DNA from 3 places in the Cedecea sp. NFIX57 genome. Region 2 is predicted to be linked to each of the others. Evidence: predicted binding sites of a transcription regulator. Region 2 holds the regulator's gene; each other region holds the start of a gene.
What was found. Region 2 encodes CRP, which controls carbon source genes, mostly activating them, when cyclic AMP is high. Its sites were predicted from a motif close to ATGTGANNNNNNTCACAT; they were not measured.

Region 1: a site for CRP is predicted at 1,698-1,715, ahead of B9Y90_RS01275 (CidA/LrgA family protein). Genes of this name have one in related genera too.
Region 3: a site for CRP is predicted at 1,739-1,756, ahead of serC (3-phosphoserine/phosphohydroxythreonine transaminase). Genes of this name have one in related genera too.

What each region holds. Positions count from the first base shown of each region.
Region 1 is NZ_FXAS01000001.1:268,746-273,009, forward strand. It holds gene cdd (cytidine deaminase) at 1-427, opposite strand, end outside; gene B9Y90_RS01270 (CidB/LrgB family autolysis modulator) at 556-1,251, opposite strand; gene B9Y90_RS01275 (CidA/LrgA family protein) at 1,248-1,649, opposite strand; gene ldtB (L,D-transpeptidase) at 1,821-2,735, opposite strand; gene B9Y90_RS01285 (ABC-F family ATPase) at 2,974-4,264, shown strand, end outside.
Region 2 is NZ_FXAS01000003.1:14,610-18,873, forward strand. It holds gene B9Y90_RS02750 (phosphoribulokinase) at 1-529, shown strand, start outside; gene B9Y90_RS02755 (OsmC family protein) at 566-970, opposite strand; gene crp (cAMP-activated global transcriptional regulator CRP) at 1,284-1,916, shown strand; gene B9Y90_RS02765 (YccS/YhfK family putative transporter) at 1,979-4,063, shown strand; gene argD (bifunctional acetylornithine/succinyldiaminopimelate transaminase) at 4,066-4,264, opposite strand, start outside.
Region 3 is NZ_FXAS01000022.1:10,698-14,961, forward strand. It holds gene ycaO (30S ribosomal protein S12 methylthiotransferase accessory factor YcaO) at 1-1,517, opposite strand, end outside; gene serC (3-phosphoserine/phosphohydroxythreonine transaminase) at 1,856-2,941, shown strand; gene aroA (3-phosphoshikimate 1-carboxyvinyltransferase) at 3,019-4,264, shown strand, end outside.

The sequences.
Region 1 (4,264 bases), on a different contig from region 2:
TGCCGCTGTTCAGCTCGTTCATAAACTGACGGCAGTGGCCGCAGGGGGTGTAGTTGACGGTGATATCGACCAGGCCTTTTTCGCCGCGCATCCACGCGTGGGTAATGGCGCTTTGTTCGGCGTGCACGGTTTGCTGCATGGTGGCACCCAGAAACTCCATGTTGCCGCCAAAATAGAGGTTACCGCTTACGCCGCGAGCAACGGCGCCGACGTTAAAATGAGAGAGGTCTGCGCGGGCGCAGGCTGCAGCCAACGGCAGCAGAGCGAAAGCCAGGTCTTCATCACCCAGCCCGGTTTGATGTTTGAGCGCTTCAACTTCGGCCGCGGTAAACATAGCCGGGAAGTGGTCGTCGGCAAGCAGGGGTTGCAAAGCGGTTTGCAGTGCGGAAGGAAGTTGCACAACGGCGGCATCAAAACGTGAACGCATGTTAAAGCCTCATCAAAGGTAACGGAAACGTAGTTTACGGATCTGTACAGGCCAAATATGTGATCTAGTTCTAATTGTTTATGCAACTTATGAAAACAAATCCGAAAATGCGCGATCTCTCGCAAGTTTTAGCCGAAGAGCTTCAGCAGCACCGGGAATAAAAACGGGGCGATGAGTGAGGTCATGACCCCGCAAATCACCAGCGCTAGCGAGCTAAAAGCCCCTTCCTGGAAGTCCAGCTCCGCGCAGCGCGCCGTACCCAGCGCGTGTGAAGCTGTGCCCATTGCCAGGCCGCGTGACGCCTTGGTGCTGATACGCATCATATTCAGCAGCGTGTGGCCAAACACTGCGCCGAGAATACCGACGAAGATAACGCAGACTGCGCTAATGGCCGGGATACCACCAATGCCACCGCCCACCGCCATCGCAATTGGCGTGGTAACAGATTTCGGCAGAACCGAGGCGGCAATTTCCGGGGACGCCCCCATCAATAACGCAATAGAGGTGCCGGTGGACATCGCCACCATACTGCCAATAAAGCAGATGGTGATGATGGATTTCCAGCGGGCGCGGATCTGGTGAATTTGCTCATAAAGCGGGAAGGCCAGGGCTACAACGGCGGGCTGCAGCAGGTCGTTGAGCACTTCGCTGCCTTTAAAATAGTGGTCGTAAGGAATGCCGGTCACCAGCAGAAAAGGAATGATCACCACCATGCAAACCAGCAACGGGTTCAGCAGCGGGGATTTCAGCCGGGCGGCCAGCTTGCGGGCGGCGAAAAACACCACCAGCGTTAACGGTAAAGACCACCATATAAAGTGCATCATTTTTTCTCTGCCTCGCCTTCACCAATGACTTTTCTTTCGCCGTGTACCAGATGTGAACTCCAGCTCACGATAACCAGCACCACCAGCGTACTGATCAAACACGACACCACCACCGGGCCAAACTGCGCTTTCAGCACGTCGTAATACTGCATCACGCCCACGCCAATAGGCACGAACAGCAGGGCCATATAGCGAATCAGCAAGTGGCAGCTGGGTTTTACCCACTTCGCCGGCAGGATCTGCAGCGACAGCAGCACAAACAAAATCAGCATGCCGATAATGCTGCCTGGAATGACGATAGGCAGTAAAGAGGCGACAAAAATACCGGCATATAAGCACAGGTAAATTAAGACAAAAGCGCGAAGATACTGCCAGATTATCGTGAACGAGTTACGCATGGAGGTTACCCTTTAAGAAACGCATTCATCATACAATTAAACGCAAAATTGTGCTATCCATCACATCATGAATTATCAGCATAACAAACATTCCCTGTGTGAAGGTTGTCGGGCGGATTTCAGGCAATAAAAAAGCGGCCCGGAGGCCGCTATTTTTTAATCAACTTGAGCTTAGTTCAGACGAACCGGCATCCCGGAACGGTTCTGAATTGCCTGGTCAACAACGGTGGTGTCAACGTCGGACTGAGCAGTGACTTTCTGAACGCTGCTGGTCAGTTTAATCGGCACGATTTCATCGGAGTTGAACTGCGCTTCGGTGGTTGAAAGCGGGTTGTGAACTTCGATGTAACGGCTGCCGTCCGGCTCGGTGGTGGCTTTTACCGGCTCATCAATGAACTGAACGCGGGTGCCAACCGGCACGTTGTCGAACAGGAACTTGATGTCTTCGTTACGCAGACGCACGCAGCCGTGGCTTACGCGCAGGCCGATACCGAAGTTGGCGTTGGTGCCGTGAATCGCATACAGGTTACCGATGTACAGCGCGTACAGGCCCATTGGGTTATCCGGGCCAGCGGGAACAACGGCTGGCAGCGGCGTACCGGCTGCGGCGTATTCCGCATGCATCTTCGCGGTAGGGGTCCAGGTTGGGCCATTTTTCTTACGCTCTACCTTGGTGGTCCAGTTGATCGGGGTATCTTTCCCCAACTGGCCGATACCGATTGGCAGCACGATCACGGTGTTGGTGCCTTTCGGGTAATAGTAGAGGCGCATTTCGGCGCTGTTGATCACAATCCCTTCATGCACGGTGTCCGGCAGGATCAGCTGCTGAGGGATGTTCAGGATGGTACCGGCTTTTGGCAGGTACGGGTCAATCCCTGGGTTAGCTTCCAGCATGTTAGACAGACCCATCTGGTACTGTGCGGCATACTCTTCCAGCGGCGCGGTGCTGCCTTCAGGAATAGTGATAACCTGGTTTTCACCAACCAGGCGGCTGCCGTTAGTCGGTAACGGATAAGTCACGGCGGAAGCAGAGAAAGACGCGACAGCCACAAAAGCCAGTAAAAGCGAGCGTAATTTCATAGTCATGTTGTGCGAGTGTTATGCCAGACGGGCCAGCTAGTGAGTGTTCATGGACGATTCAGCCGCGCATTATATGTGCATTACATTCATCTGGGAAATCAGATGTGGATGAAATCACAATTTTTTCACACTGATTAACTATTGTACGGTGAAGATGCGGGGCGACCCTTTATCATAGTTATGGCATAATGTGGCCGAAATCACATTCCAAAATCTCGACAACTTATTTCTCCAGGACATACCAGTGCTTGTATCCAGCAACGTTACCATGCAGTTTGGCAGCAAACCGCTGTTCGAAAATATTTCCGTTAAATTTGGCGGCGGCAACCGTTACGGCCTGATTGGCGCGAACGGAAGCGGCAAATCCACGTTCATGAAAATCCTCGGCGGGGACTTAGAGCCTACGCTTGGCAACGTTTCTCTCGACCCAAACGAGCGCATCGGTAAGCTGCGTCAGGATCAGTTCGCCTTCGAAAAATTCACCGTACTCGACACCGTTATCATGGGCCACGGCGAGCTGTGGGAAGTGAAGCAGGAACGCGACCGCATTTATGCTCTGCCGGAGATGAGCGAAGAAGACGGTTACAAAGTTGCCGACCTCGAAGTGAAATACGGCGAGATGGACGGCTACACCGCAGAAGCGCGTGCCGGTGAATTGCTGCTTGGCGTGGGCATTCCTCTGGAGCAGCACTACGGCCCGATGAGCGAAGTCGCTCCAGGCTGGAAACTGCGTGTGCTGCTGGCGCAGGCGCTGTTCTCTAACCCGGACATCCTGCTGCTTGACGAACCAACGAACAACCTGGACATCGACACCATTCGCTGGCTGGAGCAGACGCTAAACGAACGCGACAGCACCATGATCATCATCTCGCACGACCGTCACTTCCTGAACATGGTCTGCACCCATATGGCCGATCTGGACTACGGTGAGCTGCGCGTTTATCCGGGTAACTACGACGAGTACATGACGGCGGCAACTCAGGCTCGTGAACGCCTGCTGGCGGACAACGCGAAGAAGAAAGCGCAGATTGCTGACCTGCAATCCTTCGTTAGCCGCTTCAGCGCCAACGCCTCCAAATCTCGTCAGGCCACCTCTCGTGCCCGTCAGATTGATAAAATCAAGCTGGACGAAGTGAAGGCCTCCAGCCGTCAGAACCCGTTCATTCGCTTCGAGCAGGACAAGAAACTGTTCCGTAACGCCCTTGAAGTTGAAGCCGTGACCAAAGGGTTTGAGAACGGCCCGCTGTTTAAAAACTTCAACCTGCTGCTGGAAGTAGGCGAGAAAATTGCCATTCTGGGTGCCAACGGCGTGGGTAAATCTACGATGTTGAAAACCCTGGTCGGCGAGCTGACCCCGGAAAACGGCAGCGTGAAGTGGTCTGAGAATGCTCAGATTGGCTACTACGCCCAGGATCACGAATACGAGTTCGAAAACGATCTGACCGTCTTTGACTGGATGAGCCAGTGGAAACAGGAAGGCGACGACGAACAGGCGGTGCGCAGCATCCTGGGTCGCCTGCTGTTCAGCCAGGACG
Region 2 (4,264 bases):
TACCCCCTGGCAGCCGCTCCCGGAGCCCACTGACGTCCTGTTTTATGAAGGTCTTCACGGCGGCGTGGTCACCCCTCAGCATAACGTCGCCGACTGCGTCGATTTATTGGTAGGCGTGGTGCCCATCGTTAACCTGGAATGGATCCAGAAACTGGTGCGCGACACCAGCGAGCGTGGGCATTCGCGGGAAGCGGTGATGGATTCCGTTGTGCGCTCCATGGATGATTACATCAACTTCATTACCCCACAATTCTCACGTACCCATATCAACTTCCAGCGCGTTCCGACGGTGGATACTTCTAACCCGTTTGCCGCCCGGGCCATTCCGTCGCTGGACGAAAGCTTCGTGGTCATTCACTTCCGCGGGCTGGACGACATCGACTTCCCTTATTTGCTGGCGATGTTGCAGGGGTCGTTTATCTCCCACATTAATACATTGGTGGTGCCGGGAGGGAAAATGGGGCTGGCGATGGAGCTGATCATGGCCCCGTTGGTGCAGAGGCTGGCGGAAGGCAGGAAAATTGCCTGATGGCGTAAGGGCGGTTTGTACACCGCCCTTTTCTACTTATGCTTCAATAAGTTCGTAGCTGTGGCTAATCTCTGCGGCTTTCTCCAGCATCAACGTCACCGAGCAATATTTCTCTGCAGTCAGCTCAACGGCGCGGGCAACCGCACTTTCTTTCAGCTCTTTACCACTCACAACAAAATGCAGATGGATGTGGGTAAACAGGCGTGGCGCTTCTTCACGACGTTCGGAAGTCAGTTTCACCTCACAATCCGTCACCTCATGACGGCCTTTTTGCAGAATCGACACCACGTCAATTGAGCTACAACCACCCGCGGCCATCAGCAGCATTTCCATCGGACTTGGCGCTTTATCCCCGGAGTTGCCGTCCATCAGAATTTGGTGGCCAGAAGCGGATTCACCGAGGAAAGTCATGCCTTCCACCCATTTAACTCTTGCCTGCATTTTACTTACTCCCGTTGAGAAAATATTCTTTCAGATTACGCGTCTACGTGAAAACTGGCAACGTAAGGCGATCCAGGTCATGCTGAAACGAGACAATACAAGACACTTACCAAAAGCTATGCTAAAACAATCCGGATGCTGCTGCGATACAGAGACGTTTATGCCGTAAGCAGAGGAAACGACTAATTACAGGCCGCAGGGTTAACCTGCCCGCCAGCTCCCAGGGCTTGGGAAAATTTCACGATTGCAACGCCAGACAAGAGGTTTCACGTCTTGTCTTTGGTAGCCAGTTTATAACAGAGGATAACCGCGCATGGTGCTTGGCAAACCGCAAACAGACCCGACTCTCGAATGGTTCTTGTCTCATTGCCACATTCATAAGTATCCGTCGAAGAGCACGCTGATTCACCAGGGTGAAAAGGCGGAGACGCTGTACTACATCGTCAAAGGCTCCGTAGCTGTTCTGATTAAAGATGAAGAAGGCAAGGAGATGATCCTTTCTTATCTGAATCAGGGTGATTTCATTGGTGAATTAGGTTTATTCGAAGAAGGTCAGGAGCGTAGCGCCTGGGTTCGTGCCAAGACCGCCTGTGAAGTAGCTGAAATTTCCTATAAAAAATTCCGTCAGCTGATTCAGGTCAACCCGGACATCCTGATGCGCCTTTCTTCCCAGATGGCACGCCGCCTGCAGGTCACCTCTGAGAAAGTCGGCAACCTCGCGTTCCTCGACGTGACCGGCCGTATCGCTCAGACGTTGCTTAACCTGGCTAAACAGCCGGATGCCATGACCCACCCGGACGGGATGCAAATCAAAATCACCCGCCAGGAAATCGGTCAGATCGTGGGCTGCTCCCGCGAAACCGTTGGCCGTATTCTGAAAATGCTGGAAGATCAGAACCTCATTTCCGCCCACGGTAAAACGATTGTCGTTTACGGCACACGTTAATTAGCCCTTATAAAGGCGTGTGGCTTCGGTAACACGCCTTTTTTGTCTCTACAATTCAGGCTATGTGGAAGAGATTAATTTACCACCCGGAAGTTAACTACGCGCTGAGGCAAACGCTGGTGCTGTGTCTTCCCGTGGCTATCGGCCTACTGCTTGGCAGCCTGCAAAACGGCCTGCTCTTCTCGTTAGTTCCCGCCTGCTGCAACATTGCCGGGCTGGACACACCGCACAAACGCTTCTTCAAACGTTTGATTATCGGCGGCAGCCTGTTCGCCCTCAGCAGCCTTATCCTGCAGCTTCTGCTGCTTTATACCCACATCCCGCTGCCGGCGATATTGATCGTCATGGCTCTGCTGCTCGGCGTCACGGCGGAAATCAGCTCACTTCACGCACGCCTGCTGCCCGCGTCGCTGATCGCCGCTATTTTTACGCTCAGCATGGCCGGGAATATGCCGATCTGGAAACCCATGGTGCTCTATATCTTCGGCACCATCTGGTACGGCGCCTTCAACTGGTTTTGGTTCCGGCTATGGCGTGAACAGCCGCTCAGAGAGTCGCTCAGCCTGTTGTATCGCCAGCTTGCAGATTACTGCGAAGCAAAATACAGCCTGCTAACCCAGCACACCGATCCGGAAAAGGCGCTGCCGCCGCTGCTTGCCCGCCAGCAAAAAGCCGTCGACCTGATAACCACCTGTTATCAGCAGTTGCATATGCTGTCCGCCAACCAGCAAAACGGCTACAAGCGCCTGTTACGTGCTTTCCAGGTCGCGCTGGATTTGCAGGAGCACATTTCGGTTAGCCTGCATCAGCCGGAAGAGGTTCAGAAGCTGGTCGAGCAGAGCCATGCGGAAGCCGTGATCCGCTGGAATGCCCAAACCATCGCCGCGCGCCTGCGCGTGCTGGCAGACGATATTCTTTATCACCGCTACCCAACGCGTTTTACCATGGACAAGCAAATCGACGCGCTGGAAAAAATCGCCCGCCAGAACCCGGACAATCCTGTGGGGCAGTTCTGCCATTACCACTTCAGCCGCATTGCCCGGGTACTGAAAACCCAGCGGCCGCTGTACGTGAGGGATTTAATGGAGGACAGGGAACGCCGTTTACCGTTTTTCCCGGCCCTGAAAAGCTATCTCTCGTTCAAATCCTCCGCTTTGCGCAGCTCCGCACGTTTAGGCGTGATGCTGACCATTGCCAGCCTGCTGGGCTCCTTCTTACACTTGCCAAAGCCGTATTGGATCCTGATGACGGTGATGTTCGTGACGCAAAACGGCTATGGTGCAACGCGGGTGCGCATCGTTCACAGGGCGGCAGGCACCATGGCAGGGCTGTGTATAGCGGGTATCACCCTGCACTTCCACGTCCCGGACAGCTACACCCTGCTGGCGATGTTAATGATTACGCTGGTGAGCTACCTGTTTATCCGCAAAAGCTACGGCTGGGCCACCATCGGTTTCACCGTCACGGCGGTATATACCCTGCAGCTCATCACCCTCAGCGCCGAGAGTTACATCATTCCCCGGCTCATAGACACCCTGCTCGGCTGCCTGATTGCCTTTGGCGGCATGATCTGGCTCTGGCCACAGTGGCAAACCGGCCTGCTGCGCCAGAACGCCCACGACGCATTGGAGGCGGATCAGGACGCTATTCGGCTGATATTAAGCAACGATCCGGAGCCCACCCCGCTGGCCTGGCAGCGTATGCGGGTCAACCAGGCGCACAACGCGCTGTTCAACTCGCTCAATCAGGCGATGCAAGAGCCAGGATTTAACTCTCACTACCTGGCAGACATGAAACTCTGGGTGACGCACAGCCAGTTCATCGTCGAGCATATCAACGCCATGACCACACTGGCGCGCGAGCACAACATGCTGACGCCGGACCTGGCGCAAAAGTATCTGCAGTCTTGTGAAATTGGGTTACAGCGCTGCCAGCAAAGGCTGGAGTATGACGGGCCTGGGGGGTCGAACGACGCCAATATTCTGGAACCGGATACGCTGCCCACGGGGCCGTTAAGCACCATGGAGCAGCATTTACAGCGGATTATTGGCCATCTGAACACCATGCATACCATCTCATCGGTAGCCTGGCGCCAGCGGCCTCATCATGGGATCTGGCTGAGCCGCCGCCTGCGGCGCTCGGGTTAGTTTTACCCCGCCACCACGTGGGCAACGGCTTTGGCGAAGCGCTGCATCCCTTCCTGGATATCCGCGTCCTCGACAATAAGCGAAGGCGCGAAGCGCATAACATCCGGCCCGGCGTTCAACACCATCACACCTTCTGTCGCGCCCGCATAGAGAAACTCGCGGGCGCGCCCTTTGTACTTCTCGTTAAGCTCTGCGCCAATC
Region 3 (4,264 bases), on a different contig from region 2:
CAGCGGTAGTAGTTGGCACGTTCCGGGCTAAAGATAGAGGCGTTGAACTCCATGGTCCATTCGGTCCAGATCAGCGCCTGCTCAAGATCGCCGCCCGCTAGCGCCAGCATGGCTTTCAGCTCGCCAATGCGCAGCGTGTACCAGCCGTTATCTTTCCCGGTTGCCAGGCCCAGTAACTCACGCACGCGGGTGAAATCATCATGGCCTTCATCGTCCAGTTGGGCAATCAGATCCAGGTAATCCTGCTGCTCCCATTCGCTGTCCGGCAGAGCAAGAATCGTTTCACGCAGGTGGCTGCCCATGCTGTTGTTGGCCAGCAGCAGGTCGTCGGCAGGGTAAATATCAGACATGCCCGGGACGATAATACGGCAGGCGTAGACGTCCAGATGCTCGTAGTCGGCGATATACACTTCTTGATCTTCCGACTTGAAGATAGCCATCAGTGTGGCGAACTCTTCTTCCGTTGTGCCTGCAAAGCTCCAGTCGGCGAACGGGTAGTCCGCATCCTGCTTGAACATATCCCAGGAAATCAGGCCGCTTGAATCGATGAAGTGTGTTTCCAGATTTGCGTGTTCAGCAACTTCTTCATCGTCGAAGCTTGGCGGCGTAAAGACATCCAGATCTTTCAGACCGCGCCCCTGGAGCAACTCGGTGACGGTACGTTCCAACGCAACGCCAAAATCAGGGTGTGCGCCGAAGGAGGCGAAACAGGTTCCGTTGGCCGGGTTGAACAGTACGACGCAGATAACCGGGTACTTACCGCCCAGAGAACCGTCATACGCAAAAATAGGGAAGCCTTCAGCTTCAAGCGTTTTAATGGACTCCACGACGCCCGGATAGCGGGCCAGCACATCTTGTGGGATCTCTGGCAGGCTGATGCTTTCAGCGATGATGCGGTTTTTGATATGGCGTTCGAAGACTTCAGACAGGCCTTGTACCCGCGCTTCATTAGCGGTGTTGCCCGCAGACATGCCGTTGGAAACATACAGGTTACCAATGATGTTCATCGGGATATAAACGGTCTGCAGGTCTGACTGGCGGGTGAACGGCAGAGCGCAAATACCGCGCTCGTCATTCCCGGACTGCAGATCGATCAGCATCCCGGCGCCGACTTCGTTTTCCGGGTCGTAGAAAGCGCGCAGACGATCGTCGAGGATGCCTTCAGGCAGTTGGTCATCTTCCGGCAGCGGGAACCATTTCTCGTTCGGGTAATGCACGAACGGGCCGTTTGCAATCGTATCGCCCAGCCAGAAGTCAGCGAAGAAGTAGTTGGTCGACAGACGTTCAAAATATTCACCCAGCGCGGATGCCAGCGCCGCTTTTTTGGTCGCGCCTTTACCGTTGGTGAAGCACAGGGCGCTGTCTTTGTCACGGATATGCACTGACCAAACGTTTGGTACCGGGTTAAGCCAGGAGGCTTCTTCGATATTAAAACCGAGATCGGTCAGCTTTTTCTGGAAGCGAGCGATGGAGTCTTCCAGGGCGGCATCTTTGCCAGGGATAAATGTCTGGGTCATGGGGTTCACTTTAATGGTACGCAAAACGCGCAATGATACGGGTTTTACCGGGCAGACGCTATCTTCAGCCCGGTGCAGGCGACGCTAGCATAACAGGCTATGCCTGCTTACAGTAACTCGCTGTTATGGTAGTAAAATGACTGGCCGTTATTGGGCATGTCCGTCATATCGCGTTACCGTCGGAAATCGGGCAGTTTTTTCGCTTGCCGGAAGATTGTGTTGTGTGATTTTGCTCACATTGGTCTTCCGCGAGGGATTAACCGTTGCAACACTGCGTCGCTGAATGATAAAACCGATAATGTAATAAAAACTTATTGCTCGAGGCGTGGTGAGGGGAAATGACACAGGTATACAATTTTAGTTCTGGCCCGGCGATGCTGCCGGCTGAAGTACTTCGTCGTGCACAACAGGAGCTGTGCGACTGGCACGGTCTGGGCACTTCCGTAATGGAAATTAGCCACCGTGGTAAAGAGTTTATTCAGGTCGCTGAAGAGGCGGAAAAAGATTTTCGCGATCTGCTGCAAATCCCCTCCAACTATAAAGTTTTATTCTGCCACGGCGGCGGGCGCGGTCAGTTTGCAGGCGTGCCGCTGAATATTCTCGGTGACAAAACCACCGCCGACTACATTGACGGCGGCTACTGGGCAAATAGCGCAATTAAAGAAGCGAAAAAATACTGTCAGCCGGTTGCCCATGACGTAAAAATCACCGTGGACGGTAAGCGCGCTATCAAGCCGATGAGCGAATGGCAGGTGTCTGATAACAGCGCGTTTCTGCATTATTGCCCGAACGAGACAATTGACGGTATTTCGATAGACGAAACCCCTGATTTTGGTGATACCGTCGTTGCCGCTGATTTCTCTTCTACTATTCTGTCTCGCCCTATCGACGTCAGCCGTTTCGGTGTGATCTATGCAGGTGCACAGAAAAACATCGGCCCTGCGGGCCTGACTCTGGTCGTTGTTCGTGAGGATCTGCTGGGCAAAGCGCATAAAGCGTGCCCGTCGATTATCGATTACACCGTGCTGAACGACAATGACTCAATGTTTAACACGCCGCCGACTTTTGCCTGGTATCTGGCAGGCCTGGTCTTTAAATGGCTGAAAGAGCAGGGCGGCGTTGCCTCGATGGATCGTATCAATCAGGCCAAGGCTGAATTGCTGTACGGCGTCATTGATAACAGCGATTTCTATCGTAACGATGTTGCGGCTTCCAACCGTTCACGCATGAACGTTCCTTTCCAACTGGCGGATAGTGCGCTGGACAAAGTGTTCCTTGAGGAGTCCTTCGCTGCTGGCCTGCATTCTCTAAAAGGCCACCGCGTTGTCGGTGGCATGCGCGCGTCGATTTATAACGCGATGCCACTTGATGGCGTCAAAGCGTTGACTGACTTCATGGTGGACTTCGAGCGTCGCCACGGTTAATTAATGCATTAGCAATTCGCCCCGCGGCCCGTCTGCGGGGTTTTTATTCTGTTTGAGTTGAGAGTATTTTTCCCATGCTGGAATCCCTGACGTTACAACCCATCGCGCTGGTCGACGGCACCATTAATCTGCCGGGTTCAAAAAGCGTGTCTAACCGCGCGCTGCTGCTGGCCGCGCTGGCCAAAGGCACCACGGTGCTGACCAATCTGCTGGATAGCGATGATGTCCGCCATATGCTTAACGCGCTTAAGGCGCTGGGCGTGAGCTATACGCTTTCGGCGGATCGTACCCGTTGTGAAGTCACCGGCGTGGCCGGGCCTCTGGAGGCACAAGGTGAGCTGGAACTCTTTTTAGGGAATGCTGGCACCGCTATGCGTCCGCTGGCTGCAGCGTTGTGTCTTGGTAGTAACAATATTGTGCTGACCGGCGAGCCGCGCATGAAAGAGCGTCCAATCGGCCATCTTGTCGATGCGCTGCGCCAGGGCGGGGCGAACATTGAGTATCTTGAGCAAGAGAATTACCCGCCGCTGCGTCTGCGTGGTGGCTTTGGTGGTGGCAAGGTTGAAGTGGACGGCAGCGTATCCAGCCAGTTCCTGACCGCACTACTGATGACCGCGCCTCTGGCTGCACATGACACTGAAATCACCATTAAAGGTGAGCTGGTTTCCAAGCCTTATATCGATATCACGCTGCATCTGATGAAAACCTTCGGCGTGGAAGTTGAAAACCGTGACTATCGCAGCTTCCTGATTCGCGGTGCACAGCAGTATCAATCTCCAGGAGCATACCTCGTAGAAGGTGATGCATCCTCAGCTTCTTACTTCCTGGCCGCAGGGGCAATTAAAGGCGGTGTGGTAAAGGTCACCGGCATCGGGCGTAACAGCGTGCAGGGCGATATCCGCTTTGCTGATGTGCTTGAGAAAATGGGCGCCAAAGTGATCTGGGGCGATGACTTCATTAGCTGTGAACGTGGTGAACTAAACGCTATCGACATGGACATGAACCATATCCCGGATGCGGCAATGACTATCGCGACAGCGGCCCTGTTTGCTAAAGGCACGACCACGCTGCGCAATATCTATAACTGGCGTGTAAAAGAGACCGATCGTCTGAGCGCAATGGCGACGGAGTTACGGAAAGTTGGCGCAGAAGTTGAAGAGGGCGAAGACTATATTCGCGTTACGCCACCGGCTAAACTGACGTTTGCTGAGATTGGCACTTACAACGATCACCGTATGGCGATGTGTTTCTCGTTGGTGGCGTTGTCTGATACGCCAGTGACAATTCTTGATCCAGGCTGCACGGCGAAAACTTTCCCTGATT